Regions from separate parts of the Pseudoalteromonas sp. HF66 genome, predicted to be linked through region 1. Evidence: predicted binding sites of a transcription regulator. Region 1 holds the regulator's gene; each other region holds the start of a gene.
The links. The regulator MetJ, encoded in region 1, represses methionine synthesis genes. The targets are predictions, from matches to a motif close to TAGACGTCTAGACGTCTA.
Positions count from the first base shown of each region.

Region 2: metA (homoserine O-succinyltransferase) is a predicted target of MetJ. The motif match lies at 3,682-3,699, and genes of this name have one in related genera.
Region 3: metK (methionine adenosyltransferase) is a predicted target of MetJ. The motif match lies at 1,618-1,635, and genes of this name have one in related genera.

Region 1 is NZ_JAATOU010000014.1:60,648-68,569, reverse strand. Features, by position in the region: gene hslU (HslU--HslV peptidase ATPase subunit) at 1-110, opposite strand, end outside; gene hslV (ATP-dependent protease subunit HslV) at 122-640, opposite strand; gene HCZ11_RS14140 (SPOR domain-containing protein) at 721-1,248, opposite strand; gene priA (primosomal protein N') at 1,264-3,444, opposite strand; gene rpmE (50S ribosomal protein L31) at 3,678-3,893, shown strand; gene HCZ11_RS14125 (malic enzyme-like NAD(P)-binding protein) at 4,466-5,707, shown strand; gene metJ (met regulon transcriptional regulator MetJ) at 5,807-6,127, opposite strand; gene metB (cystathionine gamma-synthase) at 6,352-7,611, shown strand; gene metL (bifunctional aspartate kinase/homoserine dehydrogenase II) at 7,617-7,922, shown strand, end outside.
Region 2 is NZ_JAATOU010000004.1:6,821-14,742, reverse strand. Features, by position in the region: gene metH (methionine synthase) at 1-1,603, opposite strand, end outside; gene HCZ11_RS05610 (homocysteine S-methyltransferase family protein) at 1,613-2,680, opposite strand; gene metA (homoserine O-succinyltransferase) at 2,670-3,617, opposite strand; gene ettA (energy-dependent translational throttle protein EttA) at 3,817-5,490, shown strand; gene HCZ11_RS05595 (PilZ domain-containing protein) at 5,606-5,971, shown strand; gene HCZ11_RS05590 (histone deacetylase) at 6,025-6,933, shown strand; gene cyoE (heme o synthase) at 7,016-7,900, opposite strand.
Region 3 is NZ_JAATOU010000011.1:85,543-93,464, reverse strand. Features, by position in the region: gene tkt (transketolase) at 1-1,470, opposite strand, end outside; gene metK (methionine adenosyltransferase) at 1,737-2,888, shown strand; gene HCZ11_RS12390 (diacylglycerol kinase) at 2,949-3,353, opposite strand; gene HCZ11_RS12385 (LTA synthase family protein) at 3,361-5,343, opposite strand; gene HCZ11_RS12380 (START domain-containing protein) at 5,442-6,095, opposite strand; gene HCZ11_RS12375 (CYTH and CHAD domain-containing protein) at 6,100-7,620, opposite strand; gene HCZ11_RS12370 (TIGR04211 family SH3 domain-containing protein) at 7,834-7,922, shown strand, end outside.

The sequences.
Region 1 (7,922 bases):
CGGCGCCAGCGATTACGTAGCGCGATTGAAACTGCTTTTTTAGCTTTAGCTTGGCCAATAATATGTTGATCAAGCTCGTGAACGATTTCTCTTGGCGTCATCTCAGACATGGCAGTTCCTATTACAATTCTTCAATAGTTTGGAAATTATTCGTGAATACACAGATATTGCCTGCAATTGTTAGGCTTTTCTCTACAATGTCACGTGCACTTAGGTCGGTATTTTCTAGTAGCGCTGTGGCTGCTGATTGTGCGAAGTTACCACCACTGCCAATCGCAATTAGGTCGTTTTCTGGCTGCACAACATCACCGTTACCTGTGATAATTAATGAAGCAGTTTCGTCTGCGACTGCTAATAGTGCTTCGAGCTTTCTAAGTGCGCGATCACTACGCCAATCTTTGGCCATTTCTACGGCAGCCTTAGTCAGGTTACCTTGGTGCATTTCTAGTTTGCTTTCAAATCGTTCGAAAAGGGTGAAGGCATCAGCAGTACCGCCAGCGAAACCAGCGATTACTTTGCCATTATAAAGACGTCGAACTTTGCGGGCGTTGCCCTTCATTACGGTATTACCAAGTGAAACTTGGCCGTCGCCACCAATAACGACCTTGTCGTCGCGGCGTACACTTACAATAGTGGTCATGATTATTCCTCATCATCGAGCGGCGAAGCCGCTCGTAAAAAGCGATTGATGAGGTGTTTATATGGGTGAATGAACTAAAATCAAGTCCAAAGCCAAATTCCGCAGCCCATTATTTTGATGCGTTTAAGTTTATTCTTGTCACTTTCGGCTAAACGTTTGGTTTCGTAAGGGCCTAAGCGCACTTTATACCAAATACCATTACTGCCTTGTGTTTTCTTTACCTCGGCAACTAAGCCTGCAAAAGCGATTTTTGCTTTTAATGTTTGTGCTTGTGCCATGGTTCTAAAAGAGCCGCATTGCATTACATAAGGGCCTTTTTGTTCAATCTCTTTGACCTCGACTTGAACTTCATGCTCTTTAATCTCCTTAATGAACTCAGGCGTTTTAGGAGGCGGAATGATAGCTTCTTCTTTTTTAACTGGGTTTGCTTGCTGCTCTACTAACTCAGGATCGGCATTATGTTTGATATACCACAAGCCGTAACCAAACCCGCCTACTAAGATAAGCGCAATTAAAACAAGAAAAATTGGGAAGGGCTTTTTTGCCGGGGCTTGTTTTTTATTATTTCGATTTGCTGGTTTTTTATTTATGTAATCGTGTTGTGCCATGATTCTTAATTGGCCTTAAATCATATCTATAGGATCAACATCTAGGCTCCAACGCACCTTTTGCGCTAATTTACTAGTACTTATATAGTCAACCATCTGCGCTAAATATTGGTGTAAGTGAGAGCGTTCCTGCGCCTGAATATGTAATTGAAAGCGATATTTACCTGCTACACGTTCCAGTGGCGCAGGTATCGGACCAAGCAATTGTATACCAGATACGTTCTGGACAGGAACCAAATCAGTTAAAAAATCGACCACTTGATTAATGTTATGCCCTTCTGCACGAACCATGGCCATATTAGTGACAGGTGGAAGCTGCGCATCTTCTCGCTCTGTGAGTGCATAGCGGGCAAAATCTTGGTAACCATTATTTACTAGGTCTTGTAGTAGTGGATGCTCAGGAAAGTGAGTTTGCAGTAATACTTGCCCTGGCTCACCACTTCGCCCAGCACGGCCTGCCACTTGTGTAACTAGCTGTGCTAAATGCTCTGTCGCGCGAAAGTCACAGGAATATAAACCACTATCGACATCTAAGATTAAAACGAGACTCACATCGGCAAAGTGGTGGCCTTTTGCCAACATTTGCGTACCGACTAAGATACGAGCACCACCTTGATTAATATCATCAAGTGCTTTCTCTAAGCTGCCTTTACGACGGGTTGAGTCGCGGTCAATACGACTAATCGGAATATCAGCGAAGGTTTGTGTTAAAAACTCTTCAATTTGCTCAGTGCCTTTACCATTTGGAAAAATCTGCGTGCTGCCACAATCTGGACACTGATGGGGCACCTGATGTTGCTCACCACAGTGGTGACAAATCATTTGGCCAATGGCTTTATGAAAGGTTGCGCTAGTGCTACAACGTGAGCACTCACTTAGCCAACCACACTCATGACATATGAGGGTAGGTGAAAAACCTCGGCGGTTTAAAAACACCATCACTTGCTTGCCTCGCTCTAAATGTTGACGCATATAGGCAAGGCTGGCATGGGCAATACCAGCTTGTTCTGGTTGGCCTTTCATATCGATTAATTGGAACTGATTATCAGTGCTGGTTTGGGCGCGTTCAGTAAGACTCAATAACTGATATTTGTTATTAATTGCTTTGTGTAAGGTTTCAAGTGCCGGTGTGGCGCTACCTAAAACCAGTGGAATATTATGCTGGTATGCTCTATAAGCGGCTAAATCTCTGGCATGATAACGTAACGTGTCTTGCTGTTTAAACGAGCTGTCGTGCTCTTCATCAACAATGATCATCCCAAGCGATAAAAAGGGTAAGAAAATACTCGAACGTGTACCGATCACTATGGCACAACTGCCTTTTTCACAGAAACGCCAGGTTTGTAAGCGTTCATTGTCTGTTAGTGCTGAATGCCATAGCATTATTGGTGTATCAGGAAATCGGCGACGAAAACGGTTAACGGTTTGAGGTGTTAAGCCAATTTCGGGCACTAATACTAAGGCTTGTTGACCTTTTTTAAGTACTTCTTCTAGGCATTGCAAATACACTTCAGTTTTACCACTTCCGGTAACCCCTTCAAGTAAAAAGCTAGTAAAGCCGCAAGCTTGATTAATGCTTGTACAGGCAACGGCTTGCTCTTTATTAAGAATTGGTTTGTTTCCAACGGTCGGCACGCGTTGCTGCCATTGGTTATCATGTTCGATAAACTGAGTGATCAATTCTTTATCGAGTAGGCCGTCGATGGTTTTTTTTGTAAATCCGAGTGCTTTTAATTCAGTAACAGATGATTTGCCCGATTCGGCTAGCTGCTTTAATAAACTCAACTGGGTTTTTGCTTTTAGTGATGGAAGCTTTGCGCCTTTATCGGTCAGCTCAACCATATTAATACTGGTTTTATCTGGACATTCGCCTTGTCTTAAAGCAGCCGGAAGTGCCGTATGAATGGTTTCACCCAATGGGTAACAGTAGTAGCGGGCAGTAAATTTTAGCAAGGCTAGATGCTGCTCTGATAAAACTGGTGTGTCGTCTATTACATCAATAATAGCTTTAATTTTGTCTGCAGGAACTTCTGTTGATGTTTTTATAGCGAGTACCACAGCGACCTTTTTTTGACTGCCAAATGGCACACGAACTCGCATACCTGGCTTTAAGTCAGGGCTATGCAGCAGCTGTTCAACTTTATAATCGAAGGTACGCTGTAAAGGGACTTTTATGGCAACTTCTACAAAGTGCATAACAACTCAACTGAAACAAAGATAGAAGGATAATGTACTAAAATTACTGTTAAAAACCTACCAACAAATACTGAACAACAGGCCACTTGATTATTTTTTTAGCGAAAGATGCATTTAAAGCTTGTCGCAAGGTCACTTGAGCTATAAAATACGCGGCCTATTAATTGTATTAACTGCGTATGGTGCCAGACTTCGGGTTTGGAGAGCGATACGGCCTTAACTAGAGGTTCCCTATGAAAGAAGGTATTCACCCTAAGTACGAAGCTATCACTGCAACTTGTTCATGTGGTAACAAATTCGAAACTAGCTCAACTCTTTGTAAAGACATCCACTTAGACGTATGTTCTGAGTGTCACCCGTTTTACACTGGTAAGCAAAAGATTCTAGACACTGGCGGCCGTGTTGATCGTTTCAACAAGCGCTTCGGTGCACTTAGCAGCAAGAAGTAATTTCTGCTGTTTAGTTAAAAGAAGCACCTTAGGGTGCTTTTTTTATACCTAAAATTCATTAAGTATACTTTGAACTCATCACTAACTTACCATCTTCACTTATTTCTTTTGCATAACTATTTCTGAGTGTTATGCCCACTATGTCGCTAATTGTGCAGACAAAGTGTAAACCCTTGACTATATTCTTTTTTGTATAAATGCATACCAATCCGCAATAATACTTAATTAAGCGTATTGGTATCTAAAAGTTATTAAAAATAATAATTTTAAATAATTTCGTAATTAAATGCTGTGAACTTCGTTGAAATGGCGGTTTTAGGTTAATTTCGGCTATTTGCAGTGTTCGTGCATACAAAATACAAAAACACGTGCTTAAAAGGCCATAAATAGGTGAATTTTTATGTCTAATTAATCGCAACTATGCACAGAAATTGTGGGGAAATCCTTTAAAATTAAGCGATATAGCTTATAACAGGATAGACCTGATAATACTTGGAATTTTTATACATTACAGGTATCGTACTGATGCAAGCTCTCTCACTTTTTAACTTTTTGCAGGATACTATCGCGTTATGTCAGATTTTCGTGAACAAGCATTACATTACCACGCTCACCCCGTTCCAGGTAAAATTAGTGTTGAACTAACCAAGCCAGCCGAAACGGTTAACGATCTCGCTTTAGCTTATAGCCCAGGTGTGGCTGAACCGGTCCGCGAAATTGCTGCTGATCCAGCAAATGCCTATAAGTACACAGGTAAAGGTAACATGGTTGCGGTTATTTCAAACGGTACCGCAATTTTAGGTTTAGGTAACTTAGGTCCGCTTGCATCAAAACCTGTAATGGAAGGTAAAGCCTTATTATTCAAACGTTTTGCTGGCCTTGATTCAATTGATATTGAAGTAAAACACCGCACAACAGAAGATTTCATCAATACGGTTGCTAATATTGCTGATACCTTTGGTGGTATCAACTTAGAAGATATTAAAGCACCAGAATGTTTTGAAATCGAAAAAGCGCTTATTGAACGCTGTGATATTCCCGTTTTCCATGATGACCAGCATGGTACAGCTATTGTTACTGCTGCCGGTATGCTTAATGCCCTTGAAGTACAAGGTAAAGATATCGAAGATGCCATTATTGTATGTTTAGGTGCCGGTGCTGCCGCAGTTGCTTGTATGGAGCTTTTAATTAAATGTGGCGCACTACGTGAGCACATCTATATGCTTGACCGTAAAGGTGTGATCCATACTCGTCGTGATGACTTAAACGAGTATAAGCAACTATTCGCTAATAATACTGATAAGCGTACATTACAAGATGTTATTGCTGATGCTGATGTATTCGTTGGTGTATCAGGTCCTAACCTATTAACTGCAGATGATCTTAAGCTAATGGCTGATAAACCAGTCGTGTTTGCGTGTTCAAACCCAGATCCTGAGATTGCACCAGAAGTTGCGCACAGTGCACGTAACGATTTAATTATGGCTACGGGTCGTTCAGACTTCCCTAATCAAGTAAATAACGTGCTTTGCTTCCCGTTTATTTTCCGCGGTGCGCTTGATGTGCGTGCAACGGCAATTAATGATGAAATGAAAATTGCGGCAGTACACGCTATTCGTGGTATCGCTAAAGAGTCTGTACCAAATGAAGTACTGAAAGCGGCTGGTGTTGAGTCACTAGAGTTTGGTGCTGAGTACATCATTCCTAAGCCAATGGACCCGCGTTTATTACCTCGTATTGCACGTGCTGTTGCTGAAGCTGCAGTGGAGTCAGGTGTAGCGCAAATCGAGATGCCAGAAGATTACATGCGTTAAACTTAATTACTCAAATTGTATAACGCTAATAAAAAACTCAGCCTTGGCTGAGTTTTTTTATATCTGCGATTATCGGCGGTGATCCGATGGCCGAAATACTTATTCTGAATCAAGCACTGGGATATCTAACCCCATTTCTTGCATAATTCTTTTAACTTCTTCAGGTACCTTTTCAGGGTTGTCTTTACGAAGGTCGTCATCATTTGGTAATGGTTGACCTGTAAAAGCATGTAAGAAAGCTTCACACAATAACTCGCTGTTCGTCGCATGACGCAGGTTATTGATCTGGCGGCGTGTACGCTCGTCAGTTAATACTTTTAATACGTTAAGTGGGATTGATACGGTAATCTTTTTTACTTGTTCTGATTTTTTACCGTGTTCTGCATATGGGTGAATGTATTCACCGTTCCATTTAGCCATAAGTTGTTTCGTTGCCTCGGTTGTCAGTGATTTACGCCTTATTCACAGCGCAAGATGCGGAAATTCTATCTCTTTAAAAAAGATAGTCAAATACTAGTTATTTAGCCATCTAGTGGTGTAAATGTATAAACTTCTATGTGTGAGCGATAAATGCTTTGACTTCTCATATTTGATCATCTAACCTTTTAGACGTCTAAACATCCAGTTCAGGAATAGGTGATGAAATGAGCGATAAAAATAAAGCGACGATTACTGTTCGTCACGGCATCGAAGCCGATAAACATCATGGCGCGGTTGTACCGCCAATTTACTTATCAACCACCTATTCATTTGCTGATTTTGATACTAAGCGCCAGTATGACTATGGCCGCAGCGGTAACCCGAATCGCGATATCTTAGCTGAAACCTTAGCTGAACTTGAAGGTGGCGCTAGAGGTATTATTACTGCAACAGGTATGTCAGCAGTGCATTTAGCGACTCAGCTATTAAACAGTGACGACACCTTAGTGATCCCACATGACTGCTATGGTGGTAGTTATCGTTTATTCACTTCGCTTGAAAAGCGTGGCCTGTTAAAACTAAAAGTTTTGGATTTAACGAAATCTGAAAATCTCCAAGAAATTTTATCGATTAAACCTAAGTTGATTTGGATAGAAACGCCAAGTAATCCAATCTTGCGTTTAACAGATATTAAAGCAATCACTAGTATTGCTAAGCAGTGTGATGCTTTAGTTGCGGCTGATAACACCTTCTTATCACCTGCGCTGCAAAACCCAATTGAGTTTGGTGTTGATATTGTTGTTCACTCAACTACTAAATATATTAATGGTCACTCTGATGTGGTTGGCGGTGCGGTGATTGCTGCTACGCAAGAGCTAGGTGATGAGCTTGCTTGGTGGGCAAATAATATCGGTATTACTGGTGCACCATTTGACAGTTACTTAACGCTTCGTGGTTTACGTACTTTAAATGTGCGTTTAAAGCAGCATCAAGAAAATGCTTTTGCGATTGCGGAGTATTTAGAAAACTCTCCTTTTGTAAGCCAAGTTTATTATCCAGGCCTTGCTTCTCACCCACAACATGAGCTTGCTAAAGCACAGCAACGTGGTTTTGGTGGCATGGTGAGCTTTGATATTAAAGGCGACATTAACGATGCTGCAGCGTTTTTAACCAGTCTTAAAGACTTTAGCCTTGCAGAGTCGTTAGGTGGGGTAGAAAGCTTGATTTGTCACCCTGCAACAATGACCCACGCAGGCATGGAGCCTAAAGCGCGCCTTGAAGCCGGTGTGGGCGATACTTTGATCCGTATTTCTGTAGGCATTGAAGATGTAAAAGATCTTATCGCAGATTTAGACCGTGTTTTCAATTTAGTAAAACCAGGTCAAGGCCAGCAAGCTGCTAAAGCTGAAGTAAAACAAACACAGCAAGATACACAACAAAACGCGTCATTTAAGTTAACGCCTGCGCATACGGCATTGTGGTAGAAGAGATGGTAAATATTGTTCATAAATTTGGTGGCTCAAGCTTAAGCTCTGCAGATCGTTATCATGCGGTAGCTAACATCGTTCTAGCGAATACAGAGCAGGGTGACTGTGTGGTTGTGTCGGCATCAGGTAAAACAACCGATACTCTAGTAAAACTTTGGCAAAGTTACCAGCAGCAAGATAGGCAAGCTGTTAACGATATTTTATTGCTTATTGATAACAATCAACGAGCCTTAATTGAGCAATTACTTACAGGCCAGAATAAACAACAGGCGTTGGCGCAGCTAAATGATGAGCTTGCGGTTTTAAAT
Region 2 (7,922 bases), on a different contig from region 1:
TTTTAGTTTTCTCTAAAAAAGCTGGCTTTAATTCTTTAGACAATAAATTAGAGACCACACCCACAGCACGGCTAGCATTATTTACGTAAACCACACCTTTATCATACTGCGGCTCAATTTTAACCGCGGTATGCGCTTTAGAGGTTGTTGCACCACCAATCAGTAGCGGTAATTCAAAACCACGGCGAGTCATTTCTTTAGCAACATGCACCATTTCATCTAGCGAAGGGGTAATAAGCCCTGATAAACCAATTATATCGGCTTTCTCGTCAATAGCAGTTTGCAAAATTTTCTCTGCCGGCACCATCACACCAAGATCAATGACCTCGTAGTTATTACATTGCAGTACTACGCCTACGATATTCTTACCAATATCGTGCACGTCGCCCTTAACGGTTGCCATAACCACTTTACCGTTCGTTGCGCCTTCTTCTTTTTCAGCTTCAATGAAAGGGTCAAGATAGGCAACGGCACGCTTCATCACACGGGCAGATTTAACAACCTGAGGTAAGAACATTTTACCCGCACCGAATAAGTCACCTACTACGTTCATGCCATCCATAAGCGGGCCTTCGATAACTTCAATTGGCTTAGCTTTGCTCTTACGGCACTCTTCAGTATCTTCGTCGATATACTCAGTAATGCCTTTTACTAGCGCGTGTTCAAGGCGCTTTTCAACAGGCCATGTACGCCATTCTAAATCTTCAACTTTTTCTGCTTGGGCCATACCTGAGTATTTTGGTGCAAGTTCAACAAGTCGCTCACCTGCACCGGGGTCGGTATTGAGGATCACATCTTCCACTGCTTTACGCAGCTCTTCGGGGATATCGTCGTAAACCGCTAATTGGCCAGCATTTACAATACCCATATCCATACCCGCTTTAATCGCATGGTATAAAAACACTGAGTGGATAGCTTCGCGTACCGGGTTGTTACCACGGAACGAAAACGATACATTCGATACACCGCCCGACACTTTACAATGCGGTAAGCCTTGCTTGATTCGACGCGTACCTTCAATAAATTCAACAGCGTAATTATCGTGCTCTTCAATGCCCGTTGCTACAGCAAAAATATTTGGATCAAAAATAATATCTTCTGGCGGGAAGCCAATATCATCAACAAGTATTTTGTAGCTACGCTGACAAATCTCGAACTTACGATCAGCGGTTTCAGCTTGACCGGCTTCATCAAACGCCATAACAACCGCAGCGGCACCAAAACGTTTTATTATTTTGGCTTGCCGTATGAACGGTTCTTCACCTTCTTTAAGTGAAATTGAATTAACAATGGCTTTACCTTGAATACATTTTAAGCCTGCTTCAATAACGTCCCATTTCGATGAGTCGACCATGATAGGTACTTTTGAGATATCAGGCTCTGATGCAATTAAATTTAAAAACTTTACCATCGCAGCTTTCGAATCCAACATGGCTTCATCCATATTGATATCAATCACTTGCGCACCATTTTCTACTTGTTCACGGGCAACATCGAGGGCAGTCTCGTAATCTTCTTCCATAATTAAGCGTTTAAACTTAGCCGAGCCTGTTACATTGGTACGCTCACCGACGTTAGTAAATACAGCAATTTGGTCAGTCATGTCGGTTTCCTAGTTTAAGTTACACGCTTCAAGGCCCGATAAGCGCATACGCACTTCAAGCTCAGGTAATTGGCGAGGTTTAACACCTTCAAGGCCTTTCGCAAACGCCTTTATATGAGCCGGTGTGGTGCCGCAACAACCACCTACAATGTTGATAAAGCCAGACTTGCCCCAATCAATAATTTCTTTTGCCATTTCAGGGGCTTCTAAATCATATTCGCCAAACTCGTTCGGTAAACCTGCATTTGGATGCACCGAGGTAAAGGTTTCACAAACACGGGATAACTCTTCAACATACTGGCGCAGTAAGTCAGGGCCAAGGGCGCAGTTAAGGCCGATTGATAGCGGCTTAATATGGCGAATTGAGTTATAAAATGCTTCTGTTGTTTGGCCTGATAAAGTACGGCCTGAGGCATCGGTAATGGTGCCTGAGATCATCACAGGTAAACTACGACCAGCCTGTTCGAATGCTTCTTCCACAGCGAACGAAGCAGCTTTTGCATTAAGCGTATCAAAGATAGTTTCAATCAAAATGAGGTCTGCACCGCCTTCCATAAGTGCAAGTGTTGACTCAACATACGCGGCCACCAGCTTATCAAAGTTGATATTTCGATAACCTGGATCGTTTACATCTGGCGAAATAGAACAGGTTTTTGATGTTGGTCCAAGTACGCCTGCAACATAACGAGGCTTGCTTGGATCTTTTGCTTCAAACTCATCACATACGCTGCGTGCAAGCTTAGCTGACTCTAGGTTGATTTCGCGGCTAAGGCTAGCCATGTCGTAATCTTCCATCGAAATAGTCGTGGCATTAAAAGTATTGGTTTCGATGATATCAGCACCGGCTTCTAAGTAAGCACGGTGAATATCAGCAATGATTTTTGGCTGAGTCAGGCTTAATAAATCGTTATTGCCTTTAATAAGTACATGCCAGTCTTTAAAGCGCTCACCGCGATAATCCTGTTCTTCTAATTTATGTTCTTGGATCATGGTGCCCATCGCGCCATCGAGGATTAAAATTCGCTGTTTTAGCGCCTCGGTTAATTGTTCGCGTTTATTCACTGCATTACTCGGCATAGTTGTTAGTCCTTACATCTTGGCTAACTAAGTTAATATCATACGGTGTAGTTTGGTACACATAATAGTTTAACCAATTCGAAAACAATAAAAAGGCATGGCTTTGCCACGTTTTCGACGGTTCGTTATCTGGGTTATCGTCAGGGAAGTAGTTTTCTGGCTTAGGCGCATCAGCTGATTTTTCTTGGTCACGCAAATACTCCCCTTTTAGGGTATGGGCATCGTACTCTGGATGGCCCGTAATATATACTTGGCTACCTGATTTATTTTTAATTAAATAGGCACCTACTCGCTCAGAGCCTGCTAACACAACCAGCTCATCGCAGGCATTGATCTTCTCGATATCAATATGACCATAGCGAGAATGTGGCACTAAAAAGGTGTCATCAAAGCCTCGGGTAAGTGCCGCATGATCAAAATAACTTTTATGGGTAAATACGCCACTGAGTTTATTTGGTTTCAGCTCACGCTTCAGACCATAGTGATGATAAAGCCCAGCATGGGCCGCCCAACACGAAAACAACGTAGACGTAACATGCTGCTCTGCCCAATCTAAAATAACTTTTAGTTCATCCCAGTAAGCAACTTCGTCATACTCTAAATGAGCAAGCGGCGCGCCTGTTATGATCATGGCATCGTAGTTATTATCTTTCACTTCTGAAAAATAACGATAGAAAGTATCCATGTGCTGCTCAGAGTTACTACTCGTGCGATGAGTATCCAACCTCAACAACTCAACATTAACTTGTAACGGTGAGTTAGCTAATAATCGAATAAATTGCACTTCGGTTTCAACTTTGTTTGGCATTAAGTTTAAGATAGCCAAACGCATTGGACGAATCTCTTGCGTTTTAGCACGACTTTTTGGCATTACAAACACGTTCTCTTGACGTAATTTTGCAATGGCTGGCAATTCATCTTTTACTGTAATGGGCATAGCTGGCTCCGAGCATACTTATCTGACTGCTAATTATGAACGGATAGTTAGAAATTTCAACCTCTAGATGTTTAGATGTCCAAATGAATTTTATTTGTTTGAAAGCAAAGCCCATAAAAGCCTGTTTCGTTGACGTATACGCGACAGAGCCTCTACAATATACGCTGTTAATTTTTCTTATAAATTGAAGGCTCCTTTCATGGTGTTACCAGATAAGTTTATATTCTCGATGAGTCGAGTTTCTAAGGTTGTGCCACCTAAGCGCACTATCTTAAAAGATATTTCTTTACACTTTTTCCCAGGCGCAAAAATTGGTGTGCTAGGTCTAAACGGTGCAGGTAAATCAACGTTACTTCGCATTATGGCTGGTGTTGATCAAGACTTTGAAGGTGAAGCTCGCCCTCAACCTGGCACTAAAATCGGTTACTTACCGCAAGAGCCAGTGCTTGACGAAAGCAAAACAGTTCGCGAAACAGTAGAAGAAGCAGTAAGCGAAGTTAAAAATGCACTAAACCGCCTTGATGAAGTATACAACGAGTATGCAATGGACGGTGCTGACTTCGATGCACTTGCTAAAGAGCAAGGCGAACTTGAAGCTATCATCCAAGCGCACGACGGTCACAATATCGACAACGTGTTAGAGCGTGCAGCTGATGCATTACGTCTTCCACCTTGGGATGCAAAAATTGAACACCTTTCGGGTGGTGAGCGTCGCCGTGTTGCGATCTGTCGTTTACTACTTGAAAAACCAGATATGCTTATTCTTGACGAGCCAACCAACCACTTAGATGCTGAGTCAGTTGCTTGGTTAGAGCGCTTCTTACACGATTACGAAGGTACCGTGGTTGCTGTAACCCACGACCGTTACTTCTTAGATAACGTAGCAGGTTGGATTTTAGAACTTGACCGTGGTGAAGGTATTCCTTGGGAAGGTAACTACTCATCGTGGCTTGAGCAAAAAGATTTACGTTTACAACAAGAACAGAAATCTGAAAAAGCACGTCAAAAATCAATCGCGCAAGAACTTGAATGGGTTCGTTCAAACCCGAAAGGCCGTCAAGCTAAGTCTAAAGCACGTATGGCACAGTTCTCTGAGCTACAGCAAAACGATTACCAAAAGCGTAACGAAACGAATGAACTATTCATTCCACCGGGTCCACGCTTAGGTGACCAAGTTATCGAAGTGAAAGGTCTGAAGAAAAGCTTTGGCGATCGCGTATTAATCGATGACTTAAACTTTGCAATGCCAAAAGGCGCTATCGTAGGTATTATCGGCGCTAATGGTGCGGGTAAATCAACCCTGTTCAAAATGCTAAGTGGTGAAGAAACGCCAGATAGCGGTGAGATCCTTGTTGGTGACACTGTTGAGCTTGCAACGGTTGATCAGTTCCGTGGCGACATGGACGAAAGCAACACGGTTTTCCAAGAAATCTCTAACGGCCAAGACGTATTAAAAATTGGTAACTTTGAATTCCCAAGCCGTGCCTATGTTGGCCGCTTTAACTTCAAAGGTAACGACCAACAAAAATTCGTTAAAGACCTATCAGGTGGTGAGCGCAACCGTTTACACCTAGCTAAGCTATTAAAAGCAGGTGGTAACGTATTACTACTGGATGAGCCTACCAATGACCTAGACGTTGAAACACTACGTGCACTTGAGAACGCGATTTTAGAGTTCCCTGGCTGTGTAATGTGTATCTCGCATGACCGTTGGTTCCTTGACCGTATTGCTACACATATTCTTGATTACCGTGACGAAGGCCAAATTAACTTCTTCGATGGTAACTACACAGAATACGAAGAGTGGCTGAAGAAAACCTTAGGCGCAGAAGCGGCACAACCTAAGCGTATTAAATACAAAAAAATTGGCTAATTAGCTGATACTCAAAAAGCCCCGATTTAGGGGCTTTTTTGTTGCTATAATCATTTCTCTCACTAATTTCATAATGATCTATACTCATTAAGTTAATATAGGTGGAGATAAAGTTATGAATGAACGCAGAGAGTTTTCGCGGGTATTATTTTCTTGCCCTGCGATCCTTCGCATCGAAGATAACGACTACCACTGTCAGTTACTTGATCTATCTTTGCAAGGTGCGCTTATTACTAAAAGTGATTCATTTTTAGTGCCTATTCATAGTAAGGCAGACTTAATCTTTACCCTGCCAGAGTCAAATATCGAGATAAAAATGCAAGTGGAGCTGTGCCATATTGAGCATCAACATGCAGGCCTTCGCTGTGAACATATAGATATTGATAGTATTACTCACTTAAAACGACTGATTGAGCTAAACTTGGGTGATGAAGCATTATTACATCGCGAGTTGGGCCATTTAATTCACGCACCAGAGTAAACATTTGCCAGTAGATTCGTTATGCTGTAGCAAATTCAGCTATCCTATGAGCTATGCAGTTAAATCCCCACTTACCCTTGGTGTATCACCCAAATTACTCGTTTAGTTTCGATCCTAACCATCGCTTTGTGATGAGTAAGTTTGCTTATTTATATGAGCATGTACAAAGCCTTGGATTAATAAATGACAACCTAACACAGCCGGTGCTTGGCACCCCTGAGCCCCTTGAATTAGTGCACTGTGAAAATTACATCAACGACCTTTGGCATAATAGATTAGATGAAAAGGCGATGCGCCGCATTGGCTTACCTTGGTCAAAAGAGCTGATGGCACGTACTTTTACCGCCCCACTTGGCACCTTACAAGCAGCACGCTTAGCACTTAAACATGGCATCGCTTGTCACTTAGCCGGTGGCACTCACCATGCTCATACTGACTTTGGCTCAGGCTATTGCATGGTAAACGACTTAGCTTTCACCAGCGAAACCCTGATAAAAAGTGGCGAAGTGACCAATATACTTATTTTTGATTTAGATGTTCATCAAGGTGATGGTACCGCAGCAATGCTGGCACATCAGCCCTACGCCTATACCTGCTCTATTCACTGTGAAAAGAATTTTCCGTTTCGAAAATCAGCCAGCGACTTAGACATAGGTTTAGCACCGAATGTCGCTGATAGTGAATACCTAGGCGTTGTTGACGATACGCTGAGTTATTTATTAAACACCCTAAACCCAGATTTAGTACTTTATGATGCAGGTGTTGATGTATGGCAGCAAGATGGTTTAGGTAAACTTGATATAAGCTGGCAAGGGATAGAGCAACGCGACCATTTAGTCTTCAAGCGCTGCCTTGAGCACAATGTACCTGTCGCAACCGTAATTGGGGGTGGTTATGATAAAGATCATCGCCGTTTAGCGGCTCGTCACGGCATTGTAGTTGAACAAGCGGCTCGCTTTTAATAACGACAAAGAAAAAAGGCCCGGTGGAGAAAAAAACCGGGCCTTTGCTACTGTAACATTGGGATATGTTAGCAACTTTTTTCTAAGTTAAAACAAGTAGCTGTGGAGCTACCGAATGGTAATCTAAAGCCATAGCTATGCTCAAAACCGTGATGTTTACAATTGAAAAAGCAAACACTTGGCGCGCCCAGCCGCTTACATCAATATTGCGACGATAGCCACGAAGCGCCATTAGCAACCACCAAAAACTCGTTGTACAAGCTACAGCCATAAAGGCTAAACCTGTATAACCACTAATGGTTAATAACATCACAACCAACGCATACACGGCGATATATAAAACAATGTGATGCTTTGCCTTCTCGATCCCCTGCGCTACAGGTAACACAGGAATTCTGGCCGCTTGGTAGTCGTTATAACGAAAGATTGCAATTGCATATGAATGAGGCATTTGCCATAGACTAAACATAACCAATAAAATCACAGCACCAGCATCAAACTGCCCAGTCACGGCACAATACCCCACTACAGGCGGTACTGCGCCAGATAAACTTCCTACAAAGGTGCCGTACACAGAACGACGTTTCATATATAAGCTGTACACACCTACGTAGATGACGTAACCAAAAGTAGCAAATAAGAGTGCCACTACGTTGGTATACACAGCTAATAAGCCGAAACCAATAACACCAAGCACGATGCCATGTGCCATAGCTGCCTTTGCTGACATTTCGCCAGTTACTGTGACGCGTTTGCGAGTGCGCGCCATAGCAACATCAATATCACGATCAATTACGTTATTGATCGCGCATCCTGATGCCACTACTAAAGATAACCCTAGTAAGGTTGCGATCATTAACCATGGGTCAATATCACCGCGAGAGGCTAGCAAGAATCCCCCCGCGACAGAGATCAAATTGCCCATGATAATGCCAGGTTTAGTGACATTTAAATAACGTCGAAACACTTCCTCGACTCCTCTAATTTTC
Region 3 (7,922 bases), on a different contig from region 1:
CACTAAGTTTGGCGTTAAACGCATGCTAGCAATTTGCTCTACTGGTTGGTGCGTTGGACCATCTTCACCTAAACCAATTGAATCGTGCGTGTATACGAAGATGCTCGGCTGCTTCATTAATGCCGCCATACGTACTGCGTTACGAGCGTATTCCATGAACATTAAGAAAGTAGCACCGTAAGGAATAAAGCCTTTGTGCAGTGCAATACCATTCATGATCGCTGACATACCAAATTCACGTACACCGTAGAAAATATAGTTACCGCTTGCATCGTTTGCTTCTAAGCCTTTTGAACCATCCCAAAGTGTTAAGTTTGAACCAGCAAGGTCAGCAGAGCCACCCATGAATTCTGGTAATAATGGACCAAACGCGTTTAATGCATTTTGTGATGCTTTACGAGTTGCTGGGTTTGCTGGGTTTGCTTGTAACTCTTCGATGTAAGCTTGTGACTTTTCAGCCCAATCAGCTGGTAACTCACCATTTGTACGGCGTTTAAACTCAGCAGCAAGTTCAGGGTATGCGCTTGCGTAAGCGGCAAATTTTTCGTCCCAGCTTGCTTCTAGTTGCTTACCTTTTTCTTTGCCATCCCACTCGCTGTAAATATCAGCAGGGATCTCAAATGCATCGCCAGTCCAACCTAGGAACTCACGAGATGCTTTAATTTCGTCTTCGCCTAGTGGTGCACCGTGACAGTCATGGCTACCTGATTTGTTAGGTGAACCGTAACCAATCACTGTTTTACAACAAATGAGTGATGGCTTATCAGTAATGCTGCGAGCTTCTTCGATTGCGGCGCGAATTGCATCTGGGTTATGACCATCTACATCGCTTACTACGTGCCAGCCGTATGCTTTGAAGCGTGCTGGTGTGTCATCGCTGAACCAACCTTCTACTTCACCATCAATTGAGATGCCATTGTCATCCCAAAACGCAACTAGTTTACCTAGGCCTAATGTACCCGCCAATGAACAGGCTTCGTGAGAAATACCTTCCATTAAGCAGCCATCGCCCATGAATGCGTACGTGAAGTGATCAACAATATCGTGGCCTTCACGGTTAAACTGTGCAGCTAGCGCTTTTTCGGCGATTGCCATGCCCACTGCATTTGTGATCCCTTGACCTAATGGGCCCGTAGTAGTCTCAATACCAGGAGCGTAACCATACTCTGGGTGACCTGGTGTTTTTGAGTGCATTTGACGGAAGTTTTTAATTTCTTCTAGTGGTAAGTCATAGCCACTTAAGTGCAGTAGAGAATAGATCAGCATTGAACCGTGACCATTCGAAAGAATAAATCGATCGCGGTCTGCCCACTCTGGATTCGTAGGGTTGTGCTTTAGATAATCGCGCCATAGTACTTCCGCGATATCTGCCATGCCCATAGGGGCGCCAGGGTGGCCAGATTTGGCCTGTTGTACTGCGTCCATTGATAAGACGCGAATAGCATTTGCAAGTTCTTTGCGTGATGGCATGAATTCTCCTACCTTTATGTATTTGCGCTGGTTGTTTATGAAGCCCCATTCTTACTTATTGTAAGGGTACAGTGCAATTAAAAATCCGCATTAAATGCACCAATTATGGGCGTTTATTAAGAACAATACGTTATTAGTAATTTTAAATGGACGTCTAGGCGTAAAATTACTATGCAAACATATTTGTTTTCGATAAAATACGCCCCTTAATTTTTTAGCGCTATTACCGACGTTTGTGAAGCGCAATATTTGTGAGCAGAAATACAATGGCAAAACATTTATTTACTTCTGAATCTGTTTCTGAAGGTCATCCGGATAAAATCGCGGACCAAATCTCTGACGCGGTTCTAGATGCTATCTTAGAGCAAGATTCTCATGCCCGTGTTGCATGTGAGACTTACGTTAAAACTGGTATGGTGATGGTTGGTGGTGAAATCACAACTAGCGCTTGGGTTGATATCGAAGAAATCACACGTAAAACAGTACGTGAAATCGGTTACACGCACTCTGACATGGGTTTCGATGCTGACTCTTGTGCAATCCTAAACACTATCGGTAAGCAATCTCCAGACATCAACCAAGGTGTTGACCGTGCTCGTCCTGAAGAGCAAGGTGCTGGTGACCAAGGTCTAATGTTCGGTTATGCATGTAACGAAACTGACGTTTTAATGCCTGCACCAATCACTTATTCACACCGTCTAGTTCAGCGTCAAGCTGAAGTTCGTAAAAGCGGTGAGCTTAACTGGTTACGCCCAGATGCAAAATCTCAAGTAACGTTTGCATACGAAAATGGCAAGCCTGTTGGCATTGATGCAGTTGTTCTTTCAACTCAACACTGTGATTCAATCTCACAAAACGACTTAGTTGAAGCGGTAATGGAAACTATCATTAAACCGGTTCTTCCTGCTGAGCTTATCTCAAGCGCAACTAAGTTCTTCATCAACCCAACTGGCCGTTTCGTAATCGGTGGCCCAATGGGTGACTGTGGTCTTACAGGTCGTAAAATCATCGTTGATACATACGGTGGTATGGCTCGTCACGGTGGTGGTGCATTCTCTGGTAAAGATCCATCAAAAGTTGACCGCAGCGCTGCATACGCTGCACGTTACGTTGCTAAAAACGTGGTTGCTGCTGGCCTTGCTGATAAATGTGAGCTACAAGTTTCTTACGCTATCGGTGTTGCAGAGCCAACATCAATCAGTATCGAGACATTTGGTACAGGTAAATTAGAAGAAGCGCGTCTAATCGAATTAGTACGTGAGCACTTCGATCTTCGCCCTTACGGCTTAATCCATATGCTTGATCTTGAGCGTCCTATCTATCAACCGACTGCGGCTTACGGTCACTTCGGTCGTGAAGAGTTCCCTTGGGAGCGCACAGACAAAGCAGACGCACTTCGCGCAGCAGCTGGTCTGTAATAGGTTAGATAAAATAAAAAAGCGCTTCGGCGCTTTTTTTTTATTTCTGGCTTATCTGATTTAAAGATAACTTATAATTTTTTCGTAAACTGCCACACCCCAGACTAAGGCTAGAATTAGCAACGCCAATGTCACTGCCGCTGAAGCCATATCTTTAGCACGCCCTGATAATACATGATACTCAATCCCTACTCGGTCAGTCAGTGCTTCTATTGACGAGTTAAGTAACTCGACGATTAATAGTAATAAGTAAGGAATAAACAGCACTAACCAATGATTCAACGACTGTGCAAGCACGACTGATAAAGGTAATAAACACACCCCTAGGTAGATTTCAGAGCGAAATGCGGACTCTTCTTTAAATGCCGCTTTAAATCCTTTAACTGAACATTTAGTTGCTTTAAAAATGCGTCCAATACCAATACCATTTGGCTTATTAACCAAGGGAATTTTTGGTTCTTTCATGCTTTTCCTACTGCTCGCCTTTTAGCAACAAGTGCCACGCTATGCCCATATATTGGTTATATGCGTTGAATGTTGCGTTATCTATTTTTGCAAAAGGTGTGCTTTGTTTGTTGTAACGCACATCATATCGCTGCTTTTCGTTGATCAAATGATATTCATAAATCCCCGAAAAGTCACCTCGCCATAATTGTTGTCCTTTGCGAGCTGTCTGAAAGCCAAAAATTGTCCGGTCTGTTGTTGGTGATAATAGTGATTTACCAACGCTATAGAATGCACTATTTGGCTTTGCCACCAAATTCAAAATAGTAGGAGCAATATCCATATGGCTGGCCAGCTGCGGTTCTGCCTTTAGTTGCTGTATAGCTTGACCATAAAAAACAATGGGTACATGAGTGAGTTCATATAAATTAGGCTGGTCATGAATGTAACGACGGCTGTAATGATCGCCAGTAATAACAAAAAGTGCATCAGGGTATTGCGACTCCATCTTATCAACAAACTCTCCAAGCATATGGTCCGCATACCAAAGGTGGCCAAGTGTATAGGGCGACAAAAGTTCTGAGTTTAACTCTCGTAATGCTGAAGGGTAATCATCAATAGACTCCAAGGGGTAGCCATACTGTTTTAAATTTAAATTAAAAGGTCCGTGATAACTGGTTGTCATTACAACATTAAAGGTATTTTCTTTCGCTTTATTAGCAACCAGTTCGAATAGTTGTTGATCATCTATACCCCACACACCTGCTGAACCTTTACCTCCCATGTCTGCTGCTGAATATAATCTATCAACACCTTGTGATTTTGCGTATGTCCCAATATTCTGCCAAGACAATAACCCCCCATAAAAAAACTGGCTGCGATAGCCTTGCTGTTCCAATTGCTCGAATAACGACATTGGACTAGCTGGTTTTTGTGGGCCAATCTTGCTCATATTAACGCCTGCATAAGGAATGCCGGATAAGATGCTTGAAAGCGAGTTCATTGTGCTACTCGCTGCAGGCAATGCATCTGGGAAATACAAACCTTTTTCAGCCAGTTTTTGTAACTGTGTTGTAAGACCTAGCCCAAAATACTTTTCTTGCAATGGCCACGAATCATAACTTTCCATTATGATAAGAAATATTCTCGATGGCTGCGTAGTAAGTACGCCAGTTGTAGTATGCTTTAAATTAATTAGCGGTTCGCTAATAGATTGATCATTAGCTAAATAAGGATTCTTGGAGTTAGCGCCATGACTCTGAAGTTCATTATAATCTCTGATTGCGTATATAAAGCTTCTCAACGGATTTATGACTAAGTTATTGGCGAAAGGATCTGGTGTCACTGCAGACCATTTGCGCATTGCAGGGCGAGATTCAAAAGACCCTCTTACAGCACAAATTGTTAAAACAACCATGATTATAACAAGCACTGTGCGCTTGACTTTACAATCCGTAAACAAATTACTCAGTACATGAAGCTGATGCCGATTAATCCAATTGCAAATGTTAAATGAAAAATACAATAAAACACATAATGTAATGACACTACCCCATGGTTTATATTGCATAGCGACTGTCTTGAGAATTGCGGCCTGATCGTCATGCAGCCCTTCAAACATGAAGTAATTAAACTGACTACCATACTCAGCTATGTAGGTCACACTAACAACACATAGTAACACGCTTAAACTAAGATATATCTGAGCACTGTAATGACGAACACTAGCAACCCAATGCGATTTTCGAATTGGTTGTAAGAAACAGTTAAAAATAAATGGAATTGCTAAGCAAACACCAGCAGCAGCAGAATCAAAGGCAAAGCCTGCTTTTAATGTCGTTGCAAATGTATCGAGTGTTAAAGGACTACTAAGATGGTCATAAAAATAGAATAAGAAAAACACTCTAAATGCCATAAATAAAGTGACACCAGCTAGCCATAACATTGCCAACCGAGTATTTTCCTCAACAAAGGCATACCACCGACTTGTAGCAAACGGCTTAAGTTCCATAAATACAATATCCCTGTAATAACAACGAAACAGAGTGTACTTAAAAAAGGAACGAATTCAATCAATCTATTGTAATTATATGTAATATTTTTGTATTACTACTCAAAATGAGGGCATGAACCGATACGGCTGGGTGATTTGATACGAGAAAATTGATTATTAGCTAATTGTTCTCGGAGTGCTTCTAGAGTTTTATAGACGCTTTTTAACGACACTTTATTACTTAACCAGCGGGGAATTGAGCCACTTGGATCTGCATAGGCTTGATGGCGTACCAACAAATTGCTTTGTTGCTCTTCTAAACGCCAATAAGCGGTAAGGTCTTTAATACGCACAATGCCTGCAACTTCGGCTTTTGCATACGGTTGGCTTTTGATTTGTAACTCTGTTTTGTGTTCATCCAAAGCATGATAACAAGAGTAACTCACTAAATCTCGGTCTGACACCGGCCAAGGCGAATTAAAATGGGTGTAAACAAGCGTTTCCGAGGGGCTTAAGCGCTCCATTAAGGTCACGCTTTTTACATTTTCAAGCCAATTTGGTGCATTGTCGGTATCACTTAACAACGCCATAAAGTCACTTGCTTTGGCATTTTTAACCAGCACAGAGGCATTAATTTCTACAATGCCAGTGTCGTGTTTTTTATAGCTAACTTTAATATCGTCTTGCTGTTTGTAAGTTTTCCATTCGATAGGATTAGCAAATGCCGATAAACTCAACCATGCTAACCCAATCCATAGGCCAAAGCGCATTGATTTACAGCCAGTAAGGGTCTGTATTAAATGAAGCGTGGCGACTTTGCTCCATTGCACTCACTAAAAATTCAGACTTTTGATCAAGCCATGATTGAATTTTTGTCAGCTCTAAGTCGTCTTGTCCTGCACATAATTGCTTTAAGTACTCAAGGGTACTTAACTCATAAATACCATGCGAGATATCGACCCACGGCATACGAAACTCATTTCGATCCTCTCTATCGAACAAAGCCCCTAAGCAGTTGCCGCTAAGTAATGAGTTTTCAAGACGCGTGCGCAGTGCCAAATAATCTTTATCTGTAAACACTTGCTGCTCAGGAATGAGCTCGTGCATGTCGTGCCAATCTTTAGCAAATAAACGCTTAGCAATATCGGCAACCGGTTTTTCCGCAGCCTGAAACTCAGCTTGCCCCCATGATTTGCGCCATTGCTTTTCAATTAACCACGTCGTTAGCTGTAATAGCAAGCGGTTGTATCGGGTGCTATGGAATAGTGTTTCAATATCGTCAATGCTTGGCTGTAGTTCTTTTAAGTCATTAATAACCTGTGTGAGCTCTGGCGCACTGTTGATCTTTTTGTAGTATGCATGGCGCTTTGAGGTGTACGTTTTTAGCTGAATTGCATTTTCAACCCAAGCTAATTCACTTAATAACCACTTTAACTCAGTGCGCAATGATTCAGTGTCGTCTTTGCTAACAATGTCGTCAAAAAGCCAAAATGTATGACGAATTAAACGAATACCGTCGGTCACACGCTTAAGCGTTTTTAAACTCGGTTTAATGAAGTAACACGCTTCATGTTTTTGTACAAAACGAATCGCGTAGTTGATACTTTCGATTAATGCTTGCTCTTGCGTAGCATCACGTTTTAACGGCACAAAGCCGATTGATTTACTTGCTTTTAATGGCTTGTCATCGGCAAGCCCATAACCACGTGCAGCTTTAGAATAAAGACCTAAGCGAACATGACTCTCACTAACTAATTTATCCGCTAATGCAAACAGTTCATTGCGGCTACCTTCGATAAGTTCGATTTCAAGTTCAGAAATTGGCTCAACCTGACCCGATGCAGCAACTTCACCTTTATCTAACACCACTTCAATTTTTGCACCATTTTCGGTTTCGAGTAACCATGTACGGCGAATGAAATTTGTACTAAAAATTGGGTATAGATTCTCAGCAATGGCAGACACTTGCATTCCATGCGGCCAAATAGCGGCATCAAAAGCAAGTAAATCAGGGCGATTACCTGTGAGTGGCAAGTTGTATTCAGGGCGCTGATGAAGACCACCAACCACTTCGCCGGCAAGTTTGATGGTTTGCTCACAATCACTATCGCAACAACGAGTACGTAGGCCAATATCTAAAGCACGTAATTCTCGGCTTGGCGTATCGTAATAAGCATTTTGTAAGCTTCGCGACGGTTTATTAGTAACGGTTTTTGCAAATTGGGTAATTAATGCGGGGATCAGTGGAACAACGGCATCTGACACCAAAAACTTCAGTTCTATCTCAGTATCCATTCGTTTTGCGGAGTACATTTAAAATAAATAAGTGCTCAAAATAAACAAAGCAGCTACTTAATGCAAATTTTTTCCTGATTTTTGCGACCAAGTCTAATCACGGATTACAATATCAGCCTTGCTATTGATAGTTGAAATCCCTACTATCTCTATACTTAAAGAAATTATAAATTTAGCCACTTCTAGGCAAGATCACATTAACAAGGTAGATTGATGTTAAAACAGTGTATTTTTGGGTTGCTCCTTGCGGCCACCTCTTTTATTAGTTACGCAGAAGAAGCGCCAAGCAGCGACAGCCAAAA